DNA from 2 places in the Pseudoalteromonas piscicida genome. Region 2 is predicted to be linked to the other one. Evidence: predicted binding sites of a transcription regulator. Region 2 holds the regulator's gene; the other holds the start of a gene.

Region 1 (3,419 bases), 1.7 Mb from region 2:
ATTTGATAAAAGTTTGCGTCAGGATTTTGATAAAGTCGGTGGCTTTCAAGGTTTCATGAAAGGTGAAGATCTGCATGAGCGCCAAGCCTTGTTCTTTTCTAGCTGTTTTTCTGTGATGGGGCATATTGCGAAGTCTAATGGTCGTGTCAGCGAAATCCACATTCAAGCCGCGTCTGCGTTTATGAGCGAAATGGGGTTGCAGGGTGAAGAACGAAAAGAAGCACAACATGCGTTTACAGCGGGAAAAAGCAGTGACTTTTCGATAAAAGAAGCGGTTACCGATTTTAAAGAAGCTTTTGCTAGACGCTATGACTTGAGGCAGCTGTTTTTAGAGATTCAAATTCAAATGGCATTTTGTGATGGTCATGTGTCTGATGCGGAGAAAGCCTTACTTAAACAGGTGAGCAAGTATTTAGGCTTCGCAGAAACCCACTTTCTATTCTTGCTAAAGCGCTACCAAGCAGAATTTGAGTTTCGCCGCTCGCAGGCGTCGGGGAGATCGCAACATCAACACCAGCAACATGGCGGCGGTCAACCAGCATCACAAGATAATGGCTTAAACCGCGCTAAAGCGTTGGCTGTACTGGGATTGAGTGAAGGGGCAAATGAGCGTGAAATCAAAAAAGCTTACCGCAAACTGATGTCGCAGCATCACCCTGACAAATTGGTGTCTCAGGGATTACCAAAGCATATGATGGAAGTTGCAAAGCGCAAAAGCCAAGACATTCAGTCCGCCTATGAATATTTAAAAAAGAGCTAAGCTGAAACACTATAAGACGTGTAAAAAACCGAGTAACTCCTTTCTGAGTCTCTGATGTTGGAGTGGATCGGTTTTTTCTCCAAAAAGCTCCCGTTGGCGATAATCAAATTTACTGTTTTTTCTCGCCCAGCGCGCTCTGTCTGGCGTGCTGTCCACCACAATAGGATTGTCAAAACTGTAGTACACATCCAGTAAAGCCGGGCTTATCAAAGAAAGGTTGGATGCCAAGTGCTTTTGCCGCGTTGCATTAGGCAGTTGTGGGCTAACAACGGTAAAGGCATCGATGCGTAGATTGGGTAGCGTTGCTAAGTGCTCAGCAAATAAACCAGCGCTGTTACCAAATGCGACAACCACCAGTTTCTCTGTTTGAGTCATGGATAGCGTGTTATAAAGCACCTCAAAGCGGCTGATCAAGGCCATTTTATATTCGTCGAGATTAGACTCTGAAATGGGGGCAAGCGCTTGCTGAGCCGGTTTTTCAGCATCGGGGAGCGCGATATCTTGCTCTAGCAGACTCGGTGCATAAGAAAGGTCCGGCGGAGTGAGGGTATAAGTGTCGTAGCCATCATCGCTTAAGCGTTTTGCGAGAAAGCTTATGCCGCTGTTATTGAGAGGCGGAGTTTGCATGTCGGGCAATAAGACTACGATGCCTTCGCGAGCGGCTGCCATATATTCTTGATGAAATACATAAAAGCTTTCGTTTTCACTCTCTAGTTTTATGAGTTGCGATGGATCGTAGAAGCGATTAGCATCCTGCTGATAAAGAGAGCCAAGTGGTGCAGCGTCAATATGTTCTGCTGCAAGAGCCCCGGTGGATACAGCAGTAACAAGTAATAAAAGCGTTCTTATGATCATGGTAAAAGCGCGTAAAATCTCATGATTTGTTATCGACCACTTAAGTGAAAACTTTAGCTGTCGCTATTTTTTAGCGTTTTAAGTTAAACTGCGAAGGGCATTTGATCCTACGCAGTAAAGTAAAATGAAAGGAGAAATTTGTGCAGTACAAAGATAGCAAACGAGACTATCTCTTGATGTTTTTAAAAGGGGCTGGAATGGGCGCTGCGGATGTTGTTCCGGGGGTTTCTGGCGGTACCATTGCTTTTATCACTGGTATCTATGCACGTTTTTTAAATGCCATCAAAAGTGTGAACTTACAGGCCTTGAGCATATTGCGCCGTGACGGCCTAAAAGCAACTTGGCAGTACATTGATGGTAGCTTTTTACTTGCAGTATTTTCCGGTTTGCTAATTAGTGCGGCTTCTTTGGCAAAGGTGATCACCTATTTATTGGAAGCACACCAAACACTGGTGTGGTCATTTTTCTTTGGTCTTATCGTTGCTTCTTTTATCTATGTTGCAAAACAAGTCTCTCATTGGAACGGCCAAAATATTATCGCCTGCGCAGTTGGGGCTATCGTGGCCTTCGCTATTACTTCCCTTTCACCGGCAGAAGCGCAGGCATCTCATTGGATGTTTTTTATCTCAGGTGCGATCGCCATCTGCGCGATGATCTTACCGGGAATTTCAGGGAGTTTTATCCTACTGTTGCTGGGTATGTATGGCCACGTACTCAGTGCCGTGAATCAGCTTGAATTTGGCTTAGTGAGTTTATTCTTACTTGGTTGTATTGTGGGGTTAATGTCGTTTTCGCGCTTACTCAGCTGGCTACTAGCGCACTATCAGCAAGTAACGTTCTCGCTACTCGCTGGTTTTTTACTGGGCTCGCTTAATTTATTGTGGCCTTGGAAACAAGTGCTTACGACTTACGTGAATTCCAGTGGTATCGAAAAGCCATTGAGTCAGGCCAATATTTTGCCAGCGCAATACAGTACGCTTTATGGTCAAGACCCGAATACGCTGGCATGTATTGCGCTTGCCATCGCTGGCCTTGCGCTGATCTTAACTATTGAAAAGATAAGCGAAAAATACTAATAAAATAGACACCTAGAACAATAGACACGGGTTGAGCTTACGTGTCTATTGTTCTAAACCACCCCGTCACAGAAAGTCGCGGCGCTTTTGCAAATGGCGCCACATAAGTCACTGAATGAATTTTGCTTACATCAAAAACCACCAGTGAATTAAACTTAGGTGCATAACTTTTAGTGGGGGTGCCATCGCGTTCAAAAAACTGCAGTAGCCCGCCCCAGTCAGGGTGCCAACTTTTGCTTAGGCTGAGTACATAGGCATAAACCCGCCCCTCAGCTTCAACAATATCATTATGCCGAGTTAAATACTGACCACCGATAAATCGTGTTGCTTGGGCAGAGGTACGGATAATGTTTTGTCCTGAAATTGCTGAAAAGCAGGACTGTACAGCGCTACTGTTGAGGTCATTGTAGAGCTTTTTCAGAGCGTCAGGGCTTGTCGATTCAATGGAGTGACGGCCATACATAAAACCAACACCACGCGATGCATAGCTATGTATATCCTCAAGTAATGCTTGTTGCTCTTGTGGTGTTAAGGCAAGAATATCACTGTCTTTGACTGACTTTGCTGCCCCGTTATGAAACAGTGCGAGCTGGTAGTCGAGGTTACAGAGGCACTCGTGTAGTTGTTGCGCGTTTGTATCGTCTAGAATATTTTCAATCCGTGCAAACCCATCGTTGCTCAATTTTTGCTGTAATTCTGTTTGTTGCTGCTGCGAAAGTTGAAGCATA
Region 2 (3,419 bases):
AAGATTGCAAAATAACATCCATCAATTCAGACGTTACTTTTCGCTGCCCTTGTCGTAGTACATCAAACACGTTCTCTGCACCGTGACAGGCATCAACCAGTTCGGTCATGCCGAGGAAGCCTGCTCCACCTTTTACAGTATGGAAGCCACGGAAAATCGCATTGAGAAGTTCTTTATCTTCAGGATTATTTTCTAGTTCAACAAGCTGTTCAGATAACAGTTCTAATATTTCGCCTGCTTCAACAAGAAAGTCCTGCAAGATATCTTCATCGACTTCAAAGCTCATACACACTCTCCAACTAGAAGCCTAAACTAGATAGTAAGTCATCGACTTCGTCTTGACCAGAAACCACATCATCTCGCGATTCAGCGTCAATAATTGGACCTTCAGGCCCAGACAATTCATCACTGATAATCTCAGCTGTTTTTATTTCGCTTTCATCCGCTTTCACTGCAGCTGAAGGCGCTTCATCTGAAGTCCCAAATGCAGTCAGCAGGTGAATGAGACTATCTTCTACTTCTCTCACAAGCTCAATGACGCGGCGGATAACCTGCCCAGTCAAATCCTGATAGTCTTGAGCCATCAGCACGTTAGTCATCAAACCTTGTAATTCGTCTGTACGTGTCTTTGAAGTCTGCATAAAGCTGTCGAGATCATGACACAGAGACTTAAACTCACCGAGTTGAATATCTCTGCTCATCAACCGATCCCAAGTTGGCTTTATTTGTGCTAACTCATCCGCAAGATTTTGCGCAAGAGGTAAGCTTTCTTCGACCGCGTCCATCGTTTTATTAGCAGCGTTTTCTGTCATTTCCATAACATAATTAAGACGCTGCTTGGCGTCAGGTATAGCCTCTGTCGTGAGATCTGAGAGTCGAGTATCCAGCTCAAAGTTCTTCAAGGACTCGTGTAATTGGCGAGTTAGCTTTCCAACTTCCGCAAACAACTCCGATTGCTCTTTGTTAGCAGCTTCTAAAATCAGCTGGTCAGCTTTTTCTTGTTCACCTTGCTCTAGGAGCTCAACAAGTTGCTTGGCTTGTTCAAGTGTAATTTGCGGCGCAGCATTTACAGACATAGGCCATATCCCCTTGCTGTTTAGCCTAGTCGCTCAAATACTTTTTCAAGCTTAGTTTTGAGCGTGCCTGCAGTAAACGGTTTGACAATATATCCGTTTACCCCAGCTTGCGCTGCTGCAACAATTTGTTCTTTTTTCGCTTCTGCGGTAACCATCAACACTGGAATGTGCTTAAGCTTTTCATCTGCGCGTATAGCACGAAGCAGATCAATACCCTGCATGCCTGGCATGTTCCAATCAGTTACTACAAAGTCAAACTCCTGATTTTGTAGCATCGGAAGTGCTGTACTACCATCATCAGCTTCTTGAACATTGGTAAAGCCTAAATCTCTTAATAGGTTTTTGATTATTCTTCTCATAGTAGAGAAATCATCAACCACGAGAATCTTCATGTTCTTATCCAAAACTTCCTCCAGTGAGGTTCGAACCCAACTATTTTATGTACTCTAATTTATCCAGTCATTGATTTTAGCTTTAAGCTTTATCATTGCCTGACCGTGAATTTGGCTTACTCGAGATTCACTGACATCTAGAATGGCACCAATCTCTTTTAAATTCATTTCGTCGTTATAGTAAAGTGACAAAACCAGAGCATCCCTTTCGGGTAACGCTTTGATAGCTTTTACTAAAGACTCGTTAAAACGTTCATTTTTAACGTTATTAAACGGTTTGTCTAGCGCAAAATCGCTGTTTGCCGGGGTTATCACATCTTCATCAACCCCAAGATCCTCAATGCCGATAACTTTACTTGCATTTACATCATGTAAAATATGATGGTACTCATCTAAAGATATATCAAGTTTTTCAGCGATTTCAGTGTCTTTTGGTTCTCGACCAAGGAGAGATTCTAACTCAGAGATGGCCTCAGCAACCATTCTGCTATTTTTGTGAACAGAACGAGGGGCCCAATCACCGCGGCGGATTTCATCTAGCATTGCACCTCGAATGCGGATCCCCGCAAAGGTCTCGAAACTAGCTCCTTTAGTTGCATCGAAATTTTTAGATGCCTCAATCAATCCGATCATTCCTGACTGGATGAGGTCGTCGAGTTGCACACTTGCCGGAAGTCGAGCAATCAGGTGGCACGCCACTTTTTTGACAAGTGGAGCATGCCGTTCAACCACCTTATGAATGTGGTCTGAAGTTTGATATCCCGCAGCTCTATTGACCGGAGAAGCCATAATCACCCGTTTACAAGTTGTTCAATGAAAAATTCTAGATGACCGGAAGGTTGATGCGGAATTGGCCATTTAACTGCCTTAGCGGCAAGTCCCTTAATCGCAATCGCCGCAGGGGAGCTCGGAAATAAATCTACGATAGCTCTTTGTCTGCGAGATGATTTACGCATGTTTTCGTCAAACGGTACGGTGGCCACTAATTCCAGTGCAACATCAAGAAAACGGTCTGTAACTTTTGAAAGTTTAGCAAATAATTCTTGCCCTTCACGCATACTGCGAACCATATTGGCAACAATTTTAAAACGGTAGACACCATGCTCTCTGCTTAAAACTTTGATCAACGCGTAAGCATCGGTAATGGAAGTCGGTTCATCACACACAACAACCATCACATCCTGTGCAGCTCGAGAGAAGCTCAGAACCATATCTGAGATACCTGCTGCAGTATCAACAATTAATACATCAAATTGGGTGTTAAGCTCGCTAAATGCGCGAATAAGTCCTGCATGCTCCGCAGGAGTCAGCTCTACCATATTTTGAGAGCCTGAGGTCGCCGGCACAATTTTGATACCTGCGGGACCTTCTACGAGAATCTCATCGAGTTCACACTCCCCCGACAACACGTGTGACAGATTCTTTTCTACCCTTAGACCTAACATCACATCACAGTTTGCCAAGCCCAAGTCCGCATCTAAAACGAGAACTCGCTGTCCTTGTTGGCCCATAGCGATGGCAGTATTGAGCGAGACGTTGGTTTTACCCACCCCACCTTTTCCACCGGTCACGGCTATTACTTTTACACCCTGGTTGCTATTTTGACTCATTCTACGCAGGCCACTTGCTTGATCTAAAACTGTGTTAATCATACATTCCTACTGACTCTGACGCTACAGGTACACGTCGAGAGTGCTGTGCTTTTATTCTTTTTAAATACAATTGCTCAGCCTTTTTTACTAGCTTTTGAGCATTTGCTACACGAATGTCTTCCGGCACTCGCTGACCGTTGGTAAGATACCCTATTGGCAAGCGATTTTGAATCGCTATACTAATTATCTCACCTAAACTTAGACTTTCATCAAGTTTTGTGAAAATACAGCCACTTAAATTTACTTTTTTGAAGTGTCTTACTGTTTCTTGTAACACATTCATCTGTGCTGTCGCACTC

The links. The regulator FliA, encoded in region 2, starts transcription of late flagellar genes. The targets are predictions, from matches to a motif close to CTAAAGNTNNNNNNNNNNNNGCCGATA.
Region 1: B1L02_RS02870 (DUF3530 family protein) is a predicted target of FliA. The motif match lies at 1,646-1,672, and genes of this name have one in related genera.

Annotation. Positions count from the first base shown of each region.
Region 1 covers NZ_CP021646.1:603,376-606,794, forward strand. The annotation lists gene djlA (co-chaperone DjlA) at 1-760, shown strand, start outside; gene B1L02_RS02870 (DUF3530 family protein) at 770-1,615, opposite strand; gene B1L02_RS02875 (DUF368 domain-containing protein) at 1,756-2,691, shown strand; gene B1L02_RS02880 (2OG-Fe(II) oxygenase) at 2,729-3,418, opposite strand.
Region 2 covers NZ_CP021646.1:2,304,446-2,307,864, forward strand. The annotation lists partial or broken gene B1L02_RS10770 (chemotaxis protein CheA) at 1-286, opposite strand, end outside; gene B1L02_RS10775 (protein phosphatase CheZ) at 300-1,076, opposite strand; gene cheY (chemotaxis response regulator CheY) at 1,097-1,480, opposite strand; gene B1L02_RS10785 (RNA polymerase sigma factor FliA) at 1,523-2,257, opposite strand; gene B1L02_RS10790 (MinD/ParA family ATP-binding protein) at 2,260-3,120, opposite strand; gene flhF (flagellar biosynthesis protein FlhF) at 3,113-3,419, opposite strand, start outside.